DNA from 3 places in the Arsenophonus endosymbiont of Crataerina pallida genome. Region 1 is predicted to be linked to each of the others. Evidence: predicted binding sites of a transcription regulator. Region 1 holds the regulator's gene; each other region holds the start of a gene.
The links. Region 1 encodes PhoB, which activates phosphate uptake and scavenging genes when phosphate is short. Its sites were predicted from a motif close to CTGTCATAAAACTGNCNNAT; they were not measured.
Positions count from the first base shown of each region.

Region 2: glpT (glycerol-3-phosphate transporter) is a predicted target of PhoB. The motif match lies at 4,807-4,826, and genes of this name have one in related genera.
Region 3: pstS (phosphate ABC transporter substrate-binding protein PstS) is a predicted target of PhoB. The motif match lies at 5,910-5,929, and genes of this name have one in related genera.

Region 1 is NZ_OZ026540.1:1,762,654-1,770,786, forward strand. Features, by position in the region: gene rdgC (recombination-associated protein RdgC) at 1-759, opposite strand, end outside; gene AACL31_RS09445 (porin) at 1,397-2,356, shown strand; gene AACL31_RS09450 (nitroreductase family protein) at 2,818-3,414, opposite strand; gene phoB (phosphate regulon transcriptional regulator PhoB) at 3,698-4,387, shown strand; partial or broken gene phoR (phosphate regulon sensor histidine kinase PhoR) at 4,413-5,717, shown strand; gene brnQ (branched-chain amino acid transport system II carrier protein) at 6,092-7,402, shown strand; partial or broken gene AACL31_RS09470 (ACP phosphodiesterase) at 7,464-8,077, opposite strand.
Region 2 is NZ_OZ026540.1:3,285,963-3,294,095, reverse strand. Features, by position in the region: gene frdA (fumarate reductase (quinol) flavoprotein subunit) at 1-61, opposite strand, end outside; gene epmA (elongation factor P--(R)-beta-lysine ligase) at 1,003-1,983, shown strand; gene glpQ (glycerophosphodiester phosphodiesterase) at 2,044-3,120, opposite strand; gene glpT (glycerol-3-phosphate transporter) at 3,221-4,573, opposite strand; partial or broken gene AACL31_RS17475 (7-cyano-7-deazaguanine/7-aminomethyl-7-deazaguanine transporter) at 5,094-5,771, opposite strand; gene tusA (sulfurtransferase TusA) at 5,971-6,219, shown strand; gene AACL31_RS17465 (zinc/cadmium/mercury/lead-transporting ATPase) at 6,325-8,133, opposite strand, start outside.
Region 3 is NZ_OZ026540.1:286,775-294,907, reverse strand. Features, by position in the region: gene AACL31_RS01695 (amino acid ABC transporter permease) at 1-225, opposite strand, end outside; gene AACL31_RS01690 (ABC transporter substrate-binding protein) at 287-1,111, opposite strand; gene phoU (phosphate signaling complex protein PhoU) at 1,276-1,995, opposite strand; gene pstB (phosphate ABC transporter ATP-binding protein PstB) at 2,010-2,786, opposite strand; gene pstA (phosphate ABC transporter permease PstA) at 2,825-3,709, opposite strand; gene pstC (phosphate ABC transporter permease PstC) at 3,711-4,667, opposite strand; gene pstS (phosphate ABC transporter substrate-binding protein PstS) at 4,764-5,801, opposite strand; gene envZ (two-component system sensor histidine kinase EnvZ) at 6,036-7,391, opposite strand; gene ompR (two-component system response regulator OmpR) at 7,388-8,107, opposite strand.

The DNA of each region.
Region 1 (8,133 bases):
TTTTAGTCTTTTAACAGTTCCGTCGTCCGAAAGAATGAATTGAATACGCTCTTCCCATTCTAATGCTAATTTTGTTACCCGTTTTTTAGCTTCAATATGGGCAATAATTTCATCGCAGCATAAATCTTGTTTTTTACAACGGATCACGCCCTCTTCTTCAACAGGTGCTTTTAATTCAGCTTCGTCCAATAAACTAAAACCATTGGCTGGTTGGCCCGAGCGTACCCACTCAGTTAATGTCAGTTCGATCGGATTTTGATAACTTAAAGGAACAACTGGTAGCGAACCTAATGTTTTACGTAAAAAAGCCAGGTTATCTTCAGCACGCTTAGTACTGGCTGCATCTACGATAATCAGGTTATTGATTATATCTAACCAGATATAAGTATGACTGATTTTACTAAAAGCTCTGGGCAAAAGCGCATGAATTACTTCGTCTTTCAATGGATCTTTTTCGCTTTTTTTCAGTTTTCGCGCCTGAGCTGTTTCTAGTTTTTTAATTTTTGCTTGTAACTCTTGTTTGATAACTTGTACTGGCAACAGTTTTTCTTCTTTCTGTGCACAAAGTAGAATTTGATTATTAACCGAGTGTATTAGCGCTTCACTGTGAGGTCCCATCGGTGATGTCCAACCTATTTTCATCATATCTTGGCTTCCGCATGGGCTATAAGCCAGTGTGGCAAGTTGTTTTTCAAGCTTATCGACGGATAATGTAAATTCCCGATTTAAGCGGTAGATCATTAAATTTTTAAACCACATCTCAAGGCTTCCTCGCTATTCCATTTCAAAAAATCGTGGATATAATAACGGATCACACACTTCTACCCTAGTTTTCAATTGCAATTTTTATTGCTTAAGTCAATTTTAATGGGTTTTAACCATCTGGATATGTCACTCTTATCTTAAATAATAATGTATTTATAGTGATAAATTGATTTTAAAATTAAACTTTTGCAATATAAGGTAATATTTTTTTATCCATTATGATTAAAATAAACTTCTAACAATAAAAGGATAATTTTAATAATAAGAAAAAGAATAAAAACAATATCTTGTTTTACTGATTAAATTTAATAAATAGATTGATTAATTATAATATAAGCTTTTATACCAACAAATAGAATATAAATATAATGTTATTTTAAACATAAAAATAATTTTTTTATTGTATTATCACATTTGCTTTATTAGTAACTTGCTGATTTTATTTGTTAGTTTCTCATTTAACTAGTGGTGATATTTTAATAAACCCTTATTCTTTGTTTATTTTTCAAAATATTTTCTATTTATTATTTCAGTGTGAATTTTTAAATTACCTTAAAGCAAATGGATTAACTTTATTATTTGAAATGAGATTTTTAAATTATTTTATTAGCTTAAATTAATGGGTGTTCTTATGGTAAGAAAATTAAAACCCATCATAACATTTATTGTTACTTTCTCTTTAGCACAGATTACACAGGCAACAAGTATTTATGATGATCAATATACACGTTTTGATATTTATGGGCACATTAGATTAATAAATAGTTGGGATACTGAAAAGAATAAAACCATTATTGGTGATGATGGAAGCCGTATTGGTTTTTATGCCGAGCATAAGTTGCCTCATGAGGTTAAAGTATTTGGCAATATTGAATTAGGTTTAGATACGCAAAAATCGAATAGTAATAATCCCAACAGTCGGTTTGAGCTCTATAATCGCGTTGGATATATTGGTGTTTCCCATGCAGAATATGGTAAAGCACAATTTGGCCGTACTTATATGCCTATCGATTCCGTTGCAAAATCTAATTTAGGTTATAACAATACTGGAGTGCTTTATTTTGCTGATGTCCTTGGTCGTAATACCGGTATATCTTTCGGTTTTGTAGCGCAACAAAATGGTAATACCATCTATCGTGGTACTGGACAGGATAATTTTACCCTACGTTTACCTCATACAATTTTTTTAGAAACACCGGCATTTAAAGGCGTTACGCTAGCAGGTAGTTATTCTAGACCCGCAGAAGGCAGTGTTGAACGTGATTTCGGTGATATTATTCATGCATATTCATTGGGAATTTTTTATCAGAACGCTTTAGGTTTCGAACTGGCTACTGGTTGGGCAGAAGCGGTAGGTGAAAAAAACCGCAAGACAATATGTTTGCATTGGGTGTCAAATATGTTTTTCCTGATAAAACCGCTTCGATCGGAGTTGATTATGGTCGATTACAATCAACTAATGTTGTGGTTGCAGGACAAAAACTATCGCCAACTGCTGTTACCGGGGATTGGGCGGCTCCCCTTTATGGCATTACTGCAAAGTGGTACTGGCCTCAATCCGAGACAGGCTTATATGCTGGTTATGGACTAAGATCGGGCGATAAAAAAACCTTTGACTATACAAAGCAGACTTATACGTTAGGGATAGATAAAGACTTTGCAGTAATAAAAAGTTCGCAATTACTTTTATATATGGAGATGGCCTATAACCATGTTCATAATAAAAATCACGCTTACGAAAAAGATAATTGGCTTTTGGTTGAGACCGGTCTACGTTTCTTTTTCTAGTCAAATCGGTAAATATTTACCTTATTGGTCAAAGCGATTTAGTTTATTACATAAAAGTAAAAATTAATAACAACAGCCATTTTGGCTGTTATTTTTTATTTTCGATTCAATGACCAGAGTTAATATATTTGGCAAACTTTATCTTATTAATTGATATCTTATTATTATAAGAATGGCACTAAAAAAACATTTAGTTTTGTTACCCTAATGCCGTTTTGCTAATAGTTGTGACTATGGGCAAAATAAATTTTGCCGCAAATTGAGTTAATTTTTTCCAAAGACTTTGAAACGCACGTCATCGTCAATATATGTTTTTTCATTGGCTGGTTGTTTAATTGCACCAAAAACTAATTGAGCGCGTAATTTCCACGAGTTTGGGATATGCCAACTAGCATGCACTTTTTCATCAATTAATGGATTGTAGTGTTGCAGTGATGCACCCACTTTTTCTTGCGCCAGGCTAGTCCAAACCGCATATTGTGCCATACCACTACTCTGTTCTGACCAAACTGGAAAATTATCGGCATAAAGTGGAAATTTTTGCTGTAATTGTTCGATAACATTTTGTTCTTCAAAAAATAATACCGTACCTGCGCCGGCAGTAAAACTATCGATTTTTTTCTCTGTGGTGGTAAATATCTCTTTAGCCACAATTTCTTTTAGTGTTTCTTTGGTAATGTTATGCCACAGTTTTTTATGTTCATCACCAAATAGAATAACTACACGCGATGTTTGCGAATTAAATGAAGAGGGCGTTTCTTTAACCAATGTAATAAGTCTTTCTTCAGAGATAGGTAATGAATTATCTATATTATAAATAGTTCTTCTTTTTTTCATCATTTCAATAAATTTGTTTGGCATTATATACTCCTTATATTAATAAGGTCATAAATTAATTATGGGTAGATAGGTTATTGATAACTATAATCTGGTCGATAAAAAATCATAGATAAAAATTTTAACCATATCGTTCAAAAATTCAGTTATTAATTAATTTTGTGAATTAGATATCAAATCTCATATCTCATATTTAGCCTGAAAATTTGCAACTTGACGAAATTCGCCACAATATTTCATAAAATGGTCATAAATATGAAATAATGGCGCCTACTAATTTGATAATGAAATAATGATAGGATCAATCATGGTAAGACGTATTCTGGTCGTCGAAGATGAAACCGCGATCCGTGAGATGGTTTGCTTTGTATTAGAACAGAATGGATTCCAAACCATTGAGGCTGATGATTATGATTCAGCTATTGCGCAGCTCATAGAGCCTTATCCGGCACTCATCTTGCTAGATTGGATGATCCCGGGTGGTTCGGGTATCCAGCTTATTGCCCATATAAAGCGTGATCAACTGATCCGAAATATCCCGATTATGATGTTAACTGCAAGGGGAGAAGAAGAAGATCGGGTGCGAGGTTTAGAAATTGGGGCAGATGATTATCTGACAAAACCTTTTTCACCTAAAGAGCTGATTGCTAGAGTAAATGCAATTTTGCGTCGTGTTTCAGCTATGGTTAGCGACAATGTTATTGAAATGAAGGGATTGAAGCTAGATCCTACCTCTCATCGGGTAACGAGTGATACAACGTCGATAGAAATGGGGCCGACAGAATACAAATTACTGCATTTTTTTATGACCCATCCAGAACGAGTTTATAATCGTGAGCAATTATTAAATTATGTTTGGGGTGTGAATATTTATGTTGAGGATCGGACAGTAGATGTGCATATTCGTCGTTTACGTAAAGCACTTGCTGTGGGTGGTCATGATAAAATGATCCAGACAGTTCGAGGTACAGGCTATCGTTTCTCTGTCCGTTATTGATTGTTGGTTATAAGGAAAAGTCGGCGTGCTTGAACGTTTGTCGTGGAAAAAATTAGTGGTTGTTCTGATTTTATTCTGTTTACCGGCATGTGGATTATCACTTTTTATTGGTCATCTATCTTGGTTGCTCGTGATTTCACTATTAGCCGCTTTGTGTTGGCATAGTTATCATTTACTGAAATTATCTGATTGGCTTTGGCTTGAACGTCGTTTACTGCCACCAACTGGACAAGGTGTTTGGGAGCCGATTTTTTATGGTATTTATCAATTACAGCAACGCAATCGTAAACGTCGGCGTGAATTGGTACAGATTATTAGGCGATTTCGGAGTGGTGCAGAATCTTTGCCTGATGCCGTTATTATCATGACAGCAGAAGGTAATATTGTTTGGTGTAATCGTTTAGCTGAATATTTATTGGGGTTTCGTTGGCCGGAGGATAGTGGGCAATCTATTTTCAATTTACTCCGTTATCCTGATTTCAACCGTTATTTTATGTTAGCCGACTATTCTGTGCCGTTTACGATAGCATTAAATAACGGTGCGATGGTTGAATTTCAAATTATGTCTTATGTTGACGACCAATTATTAATGGTTGCAAAAGACATAACGGAAAAGGTGAAATTGGAAAAATTACGCGGCGAATTTTTTGCTAATGCTAATCATGAATTACGTACACCATTAACTGTTTTACAAGGTTATTTGGAAATCATGGATGAGCAAATCGATAGTCATTCGGCTAACAAAAAAGCTTTACACTCAATGCGTGAACAATTGGCACGCATGGATAGTTTAATTAATCAATTACTTCAGCTTTCCCGCATTGAAATAGCACCACATATTAATTTGAATGAGCAGATAAATATTCCGGCAATGCTAAATACAATAAAACAAGATGTAATAAATTTAAGTTTGGGAAAGCATGAAGTTATTTTTGATGTGGATAAAAAATTACAAGTTTATGGTAATGAAGAGCAACTGAGAAGCGCCATTTCAAATCTTATCTATAATGCGATTAACCATACACCGGTTGGAACATCTATTCATATTGGTTGGCAACAAATTAAACAGGGAGCACTTTTTTCTATTCGCGATAATGGTCCGGGAATTGCTTCAGTGCATTTGACTCGGTTAACCGAACGTTTTTATCGAGCAGATAAATCGCGTTCACGTCGAATGGGGGGGTAGCGGATTGGGATTGGTAATTGTCAAACATGCATTAATACACCACCATTCCCAATTAGATATTGAAAGTCAATTAGGTAAGGGGCGGTGTTTAGTTTTATTTTACCGTCTAGTTTAATTGTAACAACAAAAAATGGCCAAAATTAAATTTCATTTGCTGAATTTTAGTTAAACAGATTTAGCTAAATAATGCATTTGCATGAATAGATGTTAGTGTTGATTAAATTTTATGCAAATCATATAACGTATATTGAGTAAACACTAAAACCAATCACTAAATAAAAAATTTATTTCAGATGTTTATTCTGCTTTTTCGATTTACTATTGCCTTTTATCATTATAAAAGTTTTACTTGTAGCCTGTTATTGGCGGATTTTTCTGTTTTTACTAAATTTATCAGGTTAATTAAATATTCTTATTGATTAAAAATCAGCAGAGATCAGCGTCAATAAATAATAAGTGGTTTAGGTTTTGGTTCTACTTAAGCTGAATTATAAATAACAACAAATTAACAAATAATTATGGCATATCGTTTAACATCTCGAGATATTTTAGCGTTAGGGTTTATGACCTTTGCGTTATTTGTAGGGGCAGGAAATATTATTTTTCCTCCTATGGTTGGATTGCAAGCTGGTGAACAAGTATGGACAGCGGCAGCTGGATTTCTGCTAACAGGTGTCGGTTTGCCTGTTATTGTAGTTATTGCGCTAGCAAAAGTAGGTGGTGGCATCGAACAGCTTAGTGCTCCAATTGGTAAATGTGCGGGGTTATTGTTAGCTATTGTCGCCTATTTATCTGTTGGGCCATTATTTGCCACACCTCGTACGGCAACAGTTTCTTATGAAGTCGGAATTGCCCCACTAGTAGGCGGTGTTTCATCAATTTCATTGTTTATCTATAGCCTAGTTTATTTTGCTGTGGTGATAGCTATTTCACTCTATCCAGGACGACTACTCGATAGCGTAGGGCATATCTTAGCGCCAATAAAAATGCTTGCATTGGCTATTTTGGGCATTGCTGCGGTACTTTGGCCGGCAGGTGAACCCATTATATCAACGCCATCATATACTGAAATGGCATTTTCTAATGGTTTTATTAATGGTTATCTGACAATGGATACCTTGGGTGCGATGGTGTTTGGCATTGTTATTGTTAATGCTGCCCGTTCACGTGGTGTCGAAAATTCTGCTCTTTTAACCCGTTATACCATGTGGGCTGGATTAATTGCCGGCGTGTTATTAACATTGGTTTATGTTTCACTGTTTAAACTGGGTGAGAATAGTGGCACCTTATTACCTAATGCCAGCAATGGTGCTGATATTTTGCATGCCTATGTGCAACATACTTTTGGTAATTTTGGTAGCTTTTTCTTAGCGATACTCATTTTTGTTGCTTGTCTGGTAACTGCGGTTGGACTCACTTGCGCTTGCGCGGAATTTTTTGCGCTTTATGTGCCGATTTCTTATCGTAAATTAGTCTGGATACTTGGCATCTTTTCTATGGTGATCTCGAATTTAGGATTGAGTAAACTGATTGAATTTTCTATTCCTGTATTAATCGCGATTTATCCACCATGTATTATATTGATTTTAATGAGTTTTACCTTGAAATGGTGGAAGTGCCCATCCAGGGTGGTTGCGCCAACTATGCTGACCAGTCTAATCTTTGGCTTATTAGGTGCGATGAAATCTTCTGAGCTTTTGCAAGCATTTATTCCTGATGTTGCGAAGAAATTACCACTTTATGTTCATGATTTAGCCTGGTTGGTACCTTCATTAATCGTTTTAGTGATTTTTGCACTCTATGATCGTATTAGCACTAAACAACACTGATATAAAGCGAGCTACCTAAAGAGTGTTATTTAATCGGTAATAAACCCTAGCCTCTAATCAGCTAGGGTTTATTTGTTTTCATTAATGGCGCTCTTTTTTCTGATAGAGTTTCGGCAAAAGCGATCATTGCTGGATAAAGTTGCCAAAAAAAGCAGAAAAATCGTGGTAATGCAGAATAAAATCATCAAAGGAGCCGATTAAATTAGCCAGTTTAGGACGCCTGCGCGCCATGCTGTTTAATACATTATTAATATATTCAGGTTCTGCATAATGGATCAGCCAGTTTTGTGACCATAAATACTCATTTAATTCTTGAAATTTTTCTGGGGTATAATATAGGTTTGGTTCAATTTGCTGGCGAGCATAATGAACAAATTGGGGTAGAGTCTGTTTTGCTTCGATTTGATCCCAATATAAAGCGAGAAAATGATCCCAAACTAAATCGAGAGTGATCGCTGCGACTCGGCGGTATGGCGGTCGAAAAAGTTGCTTGGCATTAATCACAATGGGGTGCTGGTCGGTGAATTTATCTACCTGACGATGCATTCTGATCCCGGCCACAACATCTGGTGAATATAAGCCTTCAGGATCACCGCGAACGAAATCCGCCATTAAATTTCCTAATAAGGAACTTTGTGCTCGTTGAGCTAAATGTAAGTGTGCAAGAAAATTCATAGTGTCATTATAAGTGAATTTTTAATTTTCGTGATGCTTATTTGTTGCACTGTTTT
Region 2 (8,133 bases), 1.5 Mb from region 1:
CTGCCCTCAAACCAGCTCCACCAGCTCCTATTATGACTAAATCAGCATTAAAGGTTTGCACACTATGCTTCTCCATTACTAATTGAAAATAAACTTCATGTTGTTATGGCATTGTTATTTAATTATGATTAATAATTAACAATAAATTATTATTTAGCAATTTATAACAAATTGTTACCGACAGAGATTTGATTCAGGTACAAGTTTTCTAGGATTTTGCTTATAAAAAGTGAGAGTTAATAGACTTGTTTAAAAATTAGCTATTTTTGATCATAAAATGGGTATAATTAAGTTTATATGTTATCTTATTAACTTAGTGGATTTTGGGTTGGTTTTTATTTTTATTGTATTGATAATGATTTTTAAATAAATCTCAAATAATTACCAGCAGCAAATTTTTGTTGCCAATTTAATAAATAATATGATTTTTATTTAATAAAAATAGCGTAATTATATGCTTATTTATTGATATATAACATTATTCTATTTTGGTGTTTTTTTATATCAATAAAAATATATTCATTGATAATATTTTTATGAGCAATAAGGTAATTTTAGTCATATTTATAATAATTTTATAAAAATAAAAATATTATAAAAATAAAAATATTATAAATAAATGCAATTTTAATAAATAAAAATTTACACTAATCCATTAAAATGATTATTTTTATTAATTTTATAGCTGAAAATAACTTCCAAATGTTCTTAACATATTGATATTATTTGAATTTATTTTTTATGGTTTGATGATTTTGAGTTGAAATATTTTCTTTATTCAGCTAAATTGGAGATCATATAGAAAGTAGTTATATCAACTTATAACTAACGTTAATTATTTATTTCAACTAATTAATATTTTCAAGTTCTCTTACTATTTAACTAAGGGTTAGTTTATTTTTGTTAAAAAACAGAGTGATGAGATTAACGATATGAAAAATTTGTTTATTTGTTTACAGGCGAGTAAACTAGCGCGCTTTATTCTTTTTTGGAGTTTTTACAATGAGTGAGATAGTGAATTGGCAACCGAGCGCGTCTATCAATAACTTACTGAAAAGAGACAAAATTATTGCTGAAATCAGACGTTTTTTCATCGATCGAGGGGTAGTGGAAGTAGAGACGCCTATATTAAGCAAATTCACGGTAACAGATATTCATCTCTCACCGTTTGAAACCCAATTTGTTGCTCCGGTAATTGCTGACAGCACCAAATTGTATATGATAACCAGTCCTGAATATCATATGAAACGCTTGCTAGCGGCCGGCAGTGGGCCTATATATCAGATGATTAAAGCTTTTCGTAATGAAGAAGAGGGACGTTATCATAATCCAGAATTTACTATGCTTGAATGGTATCGGCCTCATTATGACATGTACCGACTTATTGATGAAGTAGATGATTTGTTGCAACAAATTTTGGACTGCCAACCCACTGAGCGGATATCATATCAACAGGCCTTTCAGCGTTATCTAAACATTGATCCATTAGCACTGGAGTCAGAAAAAAAACAATTACGTGATGCAGCAGTGAAGTTGGGTTTAAATAATGCCGAAACAGAAGAAGACAAAGATGTGTTATTACAATTTTTGTTTACTATGGGAGTTGAACCAAATTTAGGTAAAGATAAACCTACCGTTATCTATCATTTTCCTGCTTCACAGGCAGCATTAGCTGAAATTAGTAAAGAAGACCACCGAGTTGCTGAGCGTTTTGAAGTTTATTTTAAGGGTATTGAGTTGGCCAATGGTTTTCGTGAGTTGACTGATGCACAAGAACAGCGAGAACGTTTTGAGCATGATAATCAAATGCGCGAAAAAATGGGTTTACCAGAACAGCCTATTGATGAATGTCTGCTTGCTGCGCTAGATAAAGTCATACCTGATTGTTCAGGTGTTGCTTTAGGTATTGATCGTTTAGTCATGTTGGCGCTGAATGCAGAAAAAATCAGTGATGTTATCTCTTTTTCTATAGAGCGAGCTTAATTATCAGTAAACTAATAGTAATCAGCGGTAAATTATTACCGCTGAATTTATTGCTGGCTATTATTGATGTTGATGCTGTTTTTGCAAGAATTTTACCCCGAGATCAGGGAAATCGGTAAAGGCACCATCGACGTTAGCTTTGTTATAGATAATATCAAACAGCTGTTGACCGTTTTTCACGTAATTTGGTAGCTTATCAATCCGAATGGTATAAGGATGAACGACTAACTTATTTTTGTGCACATCTTTAACCATAGCAGTAAGTTTTATTTTACCAGGTTTGGAGCTTTCATTAATAAGCATGTGGTAATCTGGGCCAATGCCATCAGCATACTTAGCAACTTCTTTCATTGCTCCCGGTTTAAACATCCAATCATAGCTATAATTTGTCCATGTACCGTTAGGCTGCTCTTCATAAGTTTCATGCCAGTCAGTGTAAGCAATTAATTGAACCAGTTTTAAATCCATGCCTAATTTAGGTAAAAGTTCATTTTTAATGCGTTTTAATTCATTCGCATCAAAGCACTGAAGATAAACATTGTCGCTTTTCTTGCTGTAGCCATATTGCTTCAGAACTTCTAACACTCTGGTCGAAATATCCTTTCCTTCTTGTTTGTGAAACCAAGGTGCTTTAATTTCCGGGTAAATGCCGATATTTTTGCCAGTAGATTTATTCAAACCTTGGACAAATTCAATTTCTTCTTGAAAAGTATGAATATGGAAGCTGGATTTTCCCATCGGGAAACGATTAGGATAGGTTTGAACTTTTTTACCATCTTTAATTTCAAAGGCTTCAGTAAATTTGAGTGATCGAATTTCGGGTAAGGTAAAATCAATGGCATAGAAGCGACCATCTTTGCGAGCGCGGCCAGGGAAGCGATCCGCAACGTCTGTAACGCTATCTAGGTAATGATCATGTAATACAATCAGTTCATTATCTTTTGTCATTACCAGATCTTGTTCAAGGAAATCGGCACCTTGCGCATAAGCCATTGCTTTGGCGGGTAATGTATGTTCTGGTAGATAACTACTTGCCCCGCGGTGAGCAATAACGACTTTTGCGTTAGATTGTGCCATTGTTGACATTGACATAACTAATAACATACTAGCAACCAAGCTATTTAATTTTATATTCATTAGTATAATTCTCTTTATTATGAGCGGGGAAATCAGTGATAAAATGAGTTCCCCTTTTTGCCAAGCTTATTAATTAAAGATAACTGATTTATGACATAAATTAGCTATGTTGTTCTGCCATTTCGCGTTTATGCTTGCTTTCACTCAGCATCACGATAAATAATAAAATAACAGAAAGTAAACTACCGCCAATCATTACCATAAAGCCGCCATTCCAGCCAAAATAGTCAACGGTATAACCCACGATAGCACTTGCTGCTACCGAACCACCAAGGTAGCCAAATAAACCGGTAAAACCAGCAGCAGTACCTGCGGCTTTTTTGGGTGCTAATTCAAGCGCATGTAAACCGATCAACATAACAGGGCCATAAATTAAGAAGCCAATAATTAGCATGCAAGCCATATCAATATGAGGATTACCTGGCGGATTGAGCCAGAAGGCAATAGTTGCAATGGTGACTAATGCCATGAAAAATACGCCGGTGGCGCCACGGTTTCCTTTGAAAACTTTATCTGACATCCAACCGCAAAGTAGCGTGCCTGGAATACCTGCATATTCATATAAGAAATAAGCCCATGAGGATTTATCCATAGCAAAGTGTTTAACTTCACGTAAGTAAGTTGGTGACCAATCGAGTACACCATAACGTAATAAGTATACGAAAACGTTAGCAAAAGCGATCATCCAAAGTAGCTTATTAGGCAAAATATATTGCATAAAAATCTGCTTTGCAGTCAGCTCTTTTTCGTCTTTATCAGTATAATCAGGTGGGTAGTCATTTTTATATTCTTCAATCGGTGGTAAACCACAAGATTGTGGCGTATCACGCATTAAAGCAAAGGCAATCATAGCAACAAAAATGGCAGCAAAAGCAGGCATATATAGTGCTGCTTTCCAGTCGTGGAACCATGCCATGCCTAATATAAATAACAACGGCGGGATGCCACCACCAACATTATGCGCGCAGTTCCAAATTGAAACGATGCCACCCCGTTCTTTTTGTGACCACCAGTGAACCATTGTTCGGCCACAAGGAGGCCATCCCATACCTTGAAACCACCCGCATAGGAAGAGCAGCACAAACATAATCATAATGCTTGAGGTAGCCCAAGGCACAAAGCCCATAATCAGCATTACTGAGGCGGATAAAATTAGCCCGGCAGGTAAAAATACTCTCGGATTTGAACGATCAGAGACTGAGCCCATGATAAATTTTGAGATACCATACGCAATTGAGATACCTGATAAAGCAAAACCAAGATCACCTTTAGAAAAACCCTGCTCAATTAAATAGGGCATCGCTAATGCAAAATTCTTTCTAACGAGGTAGTAAGCGGCATAACCAAAAAAGATACCGAAGAAAATTTGCCAACGTAGGCGACGATAAAGCGGATCAATTTGATCTGCCGGAACTCTTTTATTATGTGGTGCTGGCTTAAAAATACTTAACATAATTCCCCTCCGATAGCATTTAAATTTTTGCTATCAAGTAATAAGCAATTGCTAAAACGAAAATGTGAGACGTTATTATTAGGTCTTTTTTCTTAATCGCGCGCTAAGATAACTCATTTTAATGCATATGTCTGCATACGAATGCGAAAATGTTATAAATTTGTGAGTAAACAGACAAAATATATATCGGCGATAGAAATAATTTTTTAATTATTCAAGTATAATTGTGAGCTTTGTCATAAATTTGTTAGTTCTGCTACAAAAAGTCACCATGAATGCTCGTTTTTGTTTCTTAATAAAGATTATTGATTAAGAGTGGCTTATATTGTGTTCGATGACTACTTATTAAGTCGCTATCAGACATTAGATTAAGGTCAACAATTCACCTATAACGGAATTATTGCTGCGCATTCTGTTGGTTACAAGGTATTCCACTGAGTGGATATCGTCACTTTCCACTCAATAGATGGTTTTGTCGCTAAACAGATATTCAATTAGGCAAATTTTGTCTTGATTCAACTTAATTATTATCTGCAGCTAGATAACCATTCTTTTGGTGTTGACCTTGGAAAAAGTAACTTAGAATGAAGTTCAACATCAATCCATAAGCAGGGAGGAAAAATAACATACAAATAAATAACTTAAAGCTATAATCGACTAAAGCAATTTCTACCCAATTGGCCGCCATAAAAGGATCAGTGCTGTGATAAAATGCAATGAAAAAGAAAGCAATCGTATCCAGTAGATTACCGAAAAACATTGCCGCAGTCGGCGCAATCCATCAACGACGATAATTACGTAATTTATTGAACACGAAAATATCCATAATCTGACCTAAAGCGTAAGCCATAAAGCTTGCTAGCGCAATACGGGCAACAAATAGATTAAATTCATTTAGTGTGATAAACCCTTGCCATTGTCCTTGGTAAAAAAGCGCCGAAAGAATGTAGGAGACAGAAAGAGCCGGCAGCATAGTTGCAGCAATAATCCGTCGAGCGAGAGGAGCACCATAAATACGTACAGTTAGATCCGTTGTTAAAAAAATAAAAGGGAAAGTGAATGCTCCCCATGTGGTATGAAAGCTAAAAATGGTAATTGGCAGTTGTACCAGATAATTACTGGAGGTAATAATCAATATATGAAAAAAGGAAAGCCAAATGAGTGCTTTGATACGCTGTTGTGACGTAAATTCGAACATATTATACCTTTTTGGTTAAATGGGGTGAGGGAACCCATGATAATTTAATTTACGCGGTGCATCATACGCCTGAGATAAGATAAAAGCAAAATGAATAATAAAGTTTTCTTATCTATTTTTATTTAATAAATGGCGGGAGAATTTATTTGATTTGTAATATAATTCCAACCTATTGAATAGGCTTTAAAACTAAATACCAATGCCAGATATTTTTACTAACCCTAACCGAACCCTTGATACACAAGGATTACGTTGTCCTGAGCCAATGATGATGATAAGAAAAATGGTTCGTCAGATGGTTGAAGATGAAACGTTATTAATTATTGCGGATGATCCGGCTACAATCCGTGATATTCCTGCTTTTTGCCGTTTTATGGAACATCAATTGCTTGCTGAAGAGATTCAGCAACCTCCCTACCGTTATTTGATCCGCAAGAAAGTTAATTAATACTAAAAGCGAAACGGTGTTAAACAAAAAGTATATTGAAAAAAGAGAGATTATTGAATCATGTCTCTCTTTTTTCAAATATATAAATAATATTTAACAAAGTATTTATTCTGGGTGGCGATCCTTCAATAAACGGAGCGCATTTGCGGTCACTAATGCAGTGGCACCGGAATCTGCTAAAATAGCCATCCATAAGCCGGTTATGCCTAATAAACTGGTCACCAGGAAGATAGCTTTTAGTCCTAAAGCGATAGTAATGTTTTGACGAATATTGGCTCTGGTTGCTCGTGATAACATAATGATCTCGGCTAATCCAGTTAGCCGGTTATGAGTCAATGCCGCATCAGCGGTTTCAAGAGCGACATCCGTTCCATTACCCATGGCGATGCCAACATTTGCGGCCTTCATTGCGGGAGCATCATTGATACCATCGCCAACCATCAGTGTATGGTTGGTTTTACTGAGTGCTATAATGGCATTGACTTTGTCTTCAGGTAACAGCCCTGCCCGATAATCTAAACCAACTTTTTGCGCAATTGATTCAGCTGCCAGTGGGTTATCACCCGTTAACATGACGGTTTTAATACCCAGTTTTTGCAGTTTATTAACTGCATCAATGGCATCTGAGCGTAATGTATCTTGCATAGCAATAACGCCAAGTAGCTTGTTATCGACTAGTACCACAACAACAGTTTTACCTTGATTTTCAAGTGTTTTTACAGTTTGCTGCCATTGTATGGTTAATATATCGTCAGAGATTTTATTCGGTGCTGACACCAGAATATATTTATCTGCCAAATAACCTTCCACCCCAATACCAGCCAATGCTTTATGATTCTGGGCGGGTTCAACATTTATTTCTAGCGCTTGAGCCTTAGCCAAAATTGCTTTTGCTAAAGGATGGTGTGATCCGCTTTCGACTGAAGCGGTAAATTGCAATAGTTTTTCCTCGGTCACTGTTTCAGCGGTTATGATGTCAGTAACTTGTGGTTTCCCTTCGGTAAGTGTACCTGTTTTATCCAGGGCAACTTGGGTGACAGAACTTAATTGCTCTAAGGCTGCGCCACCTTTAATCAAGGCTCCTCGACGGGTTGCTGCTGCCAGAGCAGAAGTAATTGCCGCTGGAGTAGAGATCACTAAAGCGCAAGGACAGCCTATTAACAGCAAGGTTAGACCACGATAGATCCATATGTCCCATGATTGAGCAAAAAATAGTGGTGGAATAATAATAACCAATGTTGCGACTAACATAATAAGGGGCGTGTAAATTTGGCTAAAACGATCAATAAATCGTTCAATTGGGGCGCGGCGCTCTTCAGCTTCTTCAATTAATATCATTATGCGATCGATCGCATTTTGCCCTTGTTCAGATATTACTTTCATTTGTATAGCGCGATCGATAGAAAGTGCGCCGGCTGATACTTTTTCCCCCGTTTTTCGTTCAACAGGTATTGATTCACCGGTTAATGCACTTTCATCAAAACTGGCAAATTCATTCACTAATCCAGCATCAGTGGGTAAACGGCCACCAGGAAGGATTTCAATGATGTCGCCTGGTTGCAGTGTCGAGACAGGGACAGTGGTTTTTACACCATTTTTAATGAGTACCGCTTGTTCAGGAATAAGGGCCATTAAACTACTGATGCCTCGGCGTGCGCGTCCAGCGGCATATGACTCTAATCTTTCTCCTATCATAAACAACAACAGTACCATCGCGGCTTCTTCGCTGGCATTAATGAATAATGCGCCTATTGCCGCAACACTCATCAATGTTTCTATTGCAAAAAAGGTACCTGAGCGTATCAGTTGTATTGCTCTAACTGTAATCGGGTAGAGTCCATATAATGTTGTTAAAATAAAAGCAATTTGTTCTACTTTTACATCAATGAAGGAAATTCCCCAACTGATTAACAT
Region 3 (8,133 bases), 1.5 Mb from region 1:
AAGCTGTATTAATAATGGCGTATTACGAAATAGTGAAATATAACTAATTGCTAACCAACGCAAAAATACGGTATGGCTATCTCTAGCAGCAACGACAACAAACCCTAGCAAGGTTGAGGCGACTATGGCACAAAATGAGATCCAAATAGTAATGAGTAAGCCCTGCCAAATCCAATCAAGATATTCAGGGGCTAATAGCTGGCTAGAGAAAAAATGTTCAAACATTTATGCAACCTATTTATGATGAAGCACTCATTTAGGTATTTTTATTAAAAATAATATTTTTTTACTTTTCTAATGGTGCAAATTTAAAATCACCACGAGGTAGTGCTACTTTAGTTTCTGGACCAAACCAACGATTATAAATTATTTCTGCCTGACCATTTTTTTCTAATTTCAATAAAGTATTATTTACTGCTTTAATCAAATTCGTTTCACCTTTAGCTGCTGCTAATGCCTGATATTCACGTGTAAGACTAAAAGGTGAGATCTCATAATCTGCTTTAATTTTTACCGGTAAGTTCCCCAATAAACCAATCAGTTTGGCATCATCTTGCGTAATAGCTTGTACATTGCCATTTTGTAATGCAGCAAAAGCAAGCGGGGTGTCATCGTAAGATATTACTTTAGTATTAGGATAGCGTTCACGTAGAGTAATTTCCTGCACGGTTCCTTTATCTGCACCGATACGCAAAGAAATAATATCATCAGCCGTTTTTAATACCCCAATACGTGCGATAAATTTCTGCCCAGTAGCAAAATCAGGAATTGAAAACTCAACTTGTTTAGCACGTTCGTTGGTGATGGTAAAATTAGCCCCAATCAGATCCACTTTACCCGCTGTCAATAGCGGTATTCGATTCGCTGGATTAGTTGGACGCAATACTAATTTAACACCAAAATCTTTAGCAATCGCTTCTGCAATATCAATATCATAACCCACCAATTTTTTAGTTTTAGCATCAATAAAACCAAAAGGAGGATTACTATCAAAAACAGCAATACGGATCACACCGGCTTTTTTGATACTTTCCAATTTATCTGCTTTTGCCAACCCAGTAACCAAGGCTAATGTGACAGATAATACAGTTGCAATAAGATTGAATTTCATTTCACTATTACCTTTTACTGTCAATTTTTTGTATATTTATGTTTATTCGAGTCAAATTATCAATTCACAGTTAGAACATGAAATAATATAAAAATCTATGGTTATTCCAAAAAGGAATAACCATGAGCTAAAAAATAAACATTCGATGATCGCTGAAAAGCGTGTTAATGACCACCCTTAGTTAGCATTTTTTCTACAAAATCCCCACCTAAATGACGGAAATCTTGCCCTTTTAAATAATAGAAAATAAATTCACAAATGTTTTGGCAACGATCACCTATTCGCTCAATAGAGCGCGCACAAAACAACGCTGTTAATACACTAGGAATAGTGCGAGGATCTTCCATCATATAAGTCATCAGTTGGCGAACAATACCTTCATACTCTTCATCAACCTTTTTATCTTCCAGATAAACGCCAATTGCCGCATCCAGATCCATACGGGCAAATGCATCCAACACATTATGTAACATTTGAATAGTATGCCCGCCTAAAGCTTCCAGACTAACAAGTAACGATTGATGTTGCTCAGAAAACTTTTCCAACGCAACCTCACAAATCTTATCAGCCACATCACCAATACGTTCAAGCTCAGCAATGGTTTTTGAAATCGCCATAATTAAACGTAAATCACTTGCAGTCGGTTGCCGCTTAGCAATAATGCGCGCACAAGCCTCATCAATCGCCACTTCCATCATATTGACTTTTTGATCATCCTCTATCACTTTTTTTGCCAAATTCTGATCTCGGTTATGTAAAGCTTCAATGGCATTTTTAAGTTGTTCTTCTACCAACCCACCCATTTTCATTAATTCAGTGCGAATATGCTCCAACTCAGCATTAAACTGGCCAGAAATATGTTTGTTGTAATTTAGATTATCCATGGTAATACCCTATATTAACCGTAGCGGCCAGTAATATAATCCTCAGTCTGTTTTACTGTAGGTGTGGTAAACAAAGTATCTGTATCATTAAATTCAATCAGCTCACCTAAATACATAAATGCTGTGTAGTCGGAGCAACGTGCGGCTTGCTGCATATTATGTGTGACCATTACCACGGTATATTCCAATTTCAGTTCACTTATCAACTCTTCAATACGTCCTGTTGAGATAGGGTCAAGTGCTGAACAAGGCTCATCTAATAGTAATATTTCTGGCCGGATCGCGATACCACGAGCAATGCACAACCGTTGCTGCTGACCGCCTGATAAACTATAGCCACTATGCAAAAGTTTATCTTTCGTTTCATCCCAAAGGGCAGCTTTAGTTAACGCCCATTGAACACGTTCATCCATTTCAGCGCGAGAAAGTTTTTCAAATAAACGCACCCCAAAAGCAATATTGTCATAGATTGACATCGGAAATGGTGTTGGTTTTTGAAAAACCATACCTACTCTGGCGCGCAATAACGCAATATCTTGTTCATCGGTCAAAATATTAGTGCCATCCAACAAAATTTTACCTTCAGCATACTGCTCAGTATAAAGCTCAAACATCTTATTAAATGTACGTAACAGGGTAGATTTACCACAGCCTGAAGGACCAATAAAAGCCGTTACCTTATTCTCTGCAATATTTAATGAAATGTTTTTTAGCGCATGGAATTTGCCATAGTAGAAATTCAAGTCACGAACTTGAATTTTACCTTCTGCCATGTCATTAACTTTAATCATCAATTTGTCTCTTAAGTTTGTCATCTGTTACTAAAGAACTAATATTTTTTCTTGGCAAATAATACACGCGCTAAGATATTGATTAACAAAACACATAAAGTAATCAATAAAACACCTGCCCAAGCTAATTGCTGCCATTCTGAGAATGGACTCATCGCAAATTTAAATATGGTTACTGGAAGATTAGCAATCGGTTCACTGAGATCTGTACTCCAGAACTGATTGGAAAGTGAAGTAAACAACAAAGGCGCAGTCTCACCAGCAATTCTCGCAATGGCGAGTAATACTCCGGTAATAATCCCTGAAACAGACGCTTTTAAGGTAATTGATAAAATCATTTTCCATTTTGGTGCACCTAAAGCATAAGCTGCCTCACGTAAATTATCTAGCACCAGTTTTAGCATATTTTCCGTTGTTCGAATAACAATCGGGATCTGTAACAAGGCCAGAGCAATAACACCTGCCCAACCAGAAAAATGCTGCATTCTGGCAACGATAATCATATAAACGAATAATCCAACCACAATTGATGGCGCAGACAGCAAAATATCATTAATAAAACGAATTATTTCTGCCAGCCAAGAACGACGTCCATATTCGGCCAAATAAATACCCGCCATAATGCCAAGGGGTGTGCCTAACACCGTAGCCCACAAAACCAGCAAACCACTACCTACAATCGCATTGGCTAATCCACCACCGGTAGAATTTGGTGGTGGCGTCATTTCAGTAAATAAACTCCAGGACATGCCTTCAACCCCTTTGGTTAACGTTGTAAATAAGATCCAAATTAACCAAAACAGACCAAATGCCATGGTGATCATCGAGAGCAACAGTGCAATCCGATTTTTTTGTCTCCGCCATGCCTGACGACGTTGACGTTGTTTAATATTAATAGTTTTTGTTGTATCTGCCGTCACCATGTTAGCGCCCTTCATTTTTGGCTAAACGCATAATCATCAATTTAGAAAACGCAAGCACGATAAAAATAATAACAAATAAAATTAAGCCTAACTCCATTAATGCAGCGGTATGTAATCCACTTTCCGCTTCAGCAAACTCATTTGCCAACGCAGAGGTAATACTATTTCCTGGCATGAAAAGTGAAAAGCTATCTAGCTGATAAGTATTACCAATAATGAAAGTGACTGCCATTGTTTCCCCTAAAGCTCGCCCTAACCCTAACATCACACCGCCGATCACACCATTACGCGTATAGGGCAATACGATATGCCAGATAACTTCCCAAGTCGTGCAGCCAATACCATAAGCAGATTCTTTCATCATAACTGGGGTCTGCTCAAAAACATCCCGCATCACTGAAGCAATATAAGGAATAATCATAATTGCCAGGATCACGCCAGCAGCTAAGATGCCGATACCTAAAGCCGGGCCTGAAAATAATTCACCAATAATTGGTATACCTGCCAAAACGTTACCAATCGGCTCTTGAAAATAAGTGGCAAATAGTGGCGCAAAAACAAACAATCCCCACATGCCATAAACAATACTCGGTATGGCCGCCAATAATTCAATCGCAATACCTAACGGTCGCTTTAACCAATTTGGTGATAATTCTGTTAAGAATAAAGCAATGCCAAAACTGACAGGCACTGCAATGATCAATGCAATTAACGACGTTACTACCGTGCCATAAATGGTCACTAGCGCACCAAATTCCTGGGCAGGAACATCCCAATCCTTTGACCAAAGAAAAGAAAAGCCAAATTTTTCAATACTTGGCCACGATGCAATAATCAAAGAAATAATAATTCCACTTAACATTAACAGTGTAATTAGTGCAGCTAGTTTAACGAGAGCACCAAAAATAATATCACCTTTTTTTCCCGGTGCTTTATATGTCGTTAACTTCTCAGCCATTGTTTTTTCTCATTTTAATCCCCTTATATAACAAGGGGATAATCGTTCATTTATAATAGAGCGCGATTTTTGCTATCAGCTGATGCCACGCTCAATTCAATATACAGAATTACCATTAGCGTCTTTTATATTACTTTTCCATGCCGCCCTAATATGGGCCACAACTTCGTTCGGCAAGGTAGCATAATCCAAAGCCTTAGCCTGTTCAGCGCCTTTATCGTATGCCCAGTCAAAGAAGGTTAATATTGCTTTCGCCTTCTCAATATTTTTTTGTTCTTTATGTAATAAAATAAAAGTAGCAGAAGTAATTGGCCAGACATTTTGGCCTACCTGATTAGTCAGATCTTGTGCAAAGGTTTTAGTCCAATCAGCTTTTTTAGCAGCGGCACTAAAACTACTGGCTGTTGGCGACACCGCTTCTCCATCGGCAGAAATTAATTTGGTATAAGCTAATTTGTTCTGTTTAGCGTAAGCATATTCTACATAGCCAATAGCACCAGGCAGACGCTGAACAAATGCAGCAACGCCTTCATTACCTTTTCCAGCAATGCCAGTTGGCCATCTAACCGTAGAACCCGTGCCAATCTTACTTTTCCAATCAGCATTCACCTTAGCCAGATAACTGGTAAAAACAAAAGTCGTTCCTGAACCATCAGCACGGCGAACAACGGTAATATTTTGTGCTGGCAATGCTAAACCTGGATTTAATTCAACAATTTTTGGGTCATTCCATTTTTTAATGTTACCTAAATAAATGTTAGCCAATGTTTTGCCATCTAATATCAATTGCCCAGATTGAATACCTGAAATATTGATTGTTGGAACAACACCACCAATCACAGTTGGAAATTGAATGAGTCCTTCTCGATTGAGTTTTTCATCACTTAAAGGCGCATCTGAAGCACCGAAATCGACCGTTTTAGCTATAATCTGTTTTACCCCACCGGATGAACCAATCCCCTGGTAGTTAATCTGATCGCCGGTCTGTTTTTGGTAACTATCTGCCCATTTTGCATAAACTGGCGCGGGAAATGTGGCACCAGCGCCAGTAAGGCTTGTTGCCGCAAAAGCTGACATGGCGGTCAAAGAAAACATGGCTATGATATTAACGATGATAGAACGCATCAATTTCATAATCTCTCCTATTTGAGATGAAAGAGAAACAAATTACTCTGTTAATTGTAGCGAGTTAAAAAATACGAGGAAAAAATAGGTTAGTTAGATGACAGAAAGATGTATTATTTATGACAGTTTTATGACTGTTAAATAAATAATCAATTTATTTAAAAATAGAGCCTTATATATCGATATAATAAATTTTCAAAATCAAAGAATTATATGATTTCATAAAATATAATAAAATTTCCGTTAAATTACGGCTAAATAAAAATATAGATTTTTATTTTTCCATAATGGTAAAGTTGCCCGTATAGATAACCCTCCCCGTTTACTTTTATCTATAATAATTTCACCATCATGAGCATCAATAATTCGGCGAATAATTGCTAATCCTAGTCCTGTACCACCATTACTTCTTGCCCTTTCACCTTGCACAAAAGGTTGAAAAAGATGTTGAATACTTTCTTTTTTAATTCCTGCTCCATCATCCTCAACCTGAAACCAGGCATGATCTTTTATCACACCACTACTGACTTTTACCCAACCATTTCCATAGCGGAGGGCGTTAACCAGCATATTGGTTACTGCTCGTTTTATGGCAATTACATTAGCATTAATAATGATAGGTGATGAACTAATCTGCGTCTCAATATTAGACAGGAAACTACTCTCAGCATTAACAGCTTCAAGTAGGACTTTGTTCAAGTCACAAAACTCCATGTTCATTTCCCTGCCTGTACATATATAGTCCATGAACTGCCCAATGATGGCATTACACTCTTCAATATCTTTGTTAATTGATTCTGCTAGATATTGATCCTTTTCATTCATCATTTCTGTTGCTAAACGGATCCGGGTTAACGGAGTTCTCAAATCATGACTCACGCCTGCCATTAATATCGTTCTATCATTTTCCAGCATTTTTATTCCTGACGACATACGATTAAAAGCGCGGATGACATAACGTATTTCTAATGAACCTTCTTCCTTGATTGCTGGAACCATGACACCTTTTCCCATTTGCTTGGCATAGCTTTCTAATACAAATAATGGTCTACTCTGATAACGAATATAAAGCCATGTAACAGCAAAAATGGTTAAAAAAATAGCCAATGTATAACGAAATACAACGGCGAACTGATTCTGTCCTATTTCAGTTAAAGGCAGTCGTATCCAAACATTTGGGGCAAGATAAGAGTTTAACCATAAAAAAGGATGCTCTTTGGCAATTTCAAGACGAACATCCGCCTTGCCACCCATATATTCCGCCATCTGCTGGCTTAATTCCTCATAATGTCTTGCCCAACGTAAGCCTTTTGCCATAGCACGCGACTCGGTATAAAAATTAATACCCAGTTCTTTATAGATTTTCTTCTTAAATGATGGCGGCATTAAAATTGCATTTCCATCTTGCAATTCAATTTTCTCTGTTAATAACGTATGCACTTCATAGGCTAAGGCTTTATTAAGCTGCTGAAGACTCGGCATTACAACAAAATTAAGCACAACTAAATAGCTGGTGACTAAACTAGCAAACAGTAAAGTAACAATAACAAATAATGAACGAGAAAACGTGTTACGTCTGGAAAAACGCAATCGTTTCATGCTTTACTACCATCTGGTACAAATACATAACCCAACCCCCAAACCGTTTGAATATAACGTGGATGAGTAGGATCATCCTCAATCATTCGACGAAGACGTGAAATCTGCACGTCTATCGAACGCTCCATCACACTATATTCACGCCCTCGAGCAAGACTCATCAATTTATCACGAGATAGAGGCTCACGTGGATATGAGACCAGCACTTTTAAAACCGCAAACTCACCGCTGGTTAATGGCATAGACTCATCATCTTGAAACATTTCCCTTGTTCCTAGGTTTAATTTGAATTTACCAAACCGAATCACCGCCTCGTCCTGTGCCGGCGCACCCGGCAGCTCATTTACCTGACGTCGTAATACGGCGCGAATACGAGCCAATAACTCTCTAGGATTAAATGGTTTAGGTATATAATCATCCGCCCCAATTTCTAATCCAACAATCCGATCTACTTCTTCACCTTTTGCTGTTACCATAATAATTGGGATAGGATTATTTTGACTCCTTAAACGACGGCAAATAGATAAGCCATCTTCACCAGGTAACATCAAATCCAGTACAATCAAATGAATAGATTCACGCGTCAAAATACGATCCATTTGCTCCGCATTGGCGGTACTACGAACTTGAAAACCCTGTTCAGTTAAATAACGCTCCAGTAAAGAGCGCAAACGCATATCATCATCCACAACAAGAATTTTATAATTTTCTTGCATTTTTTGACTCCACAAATATTTTTAAG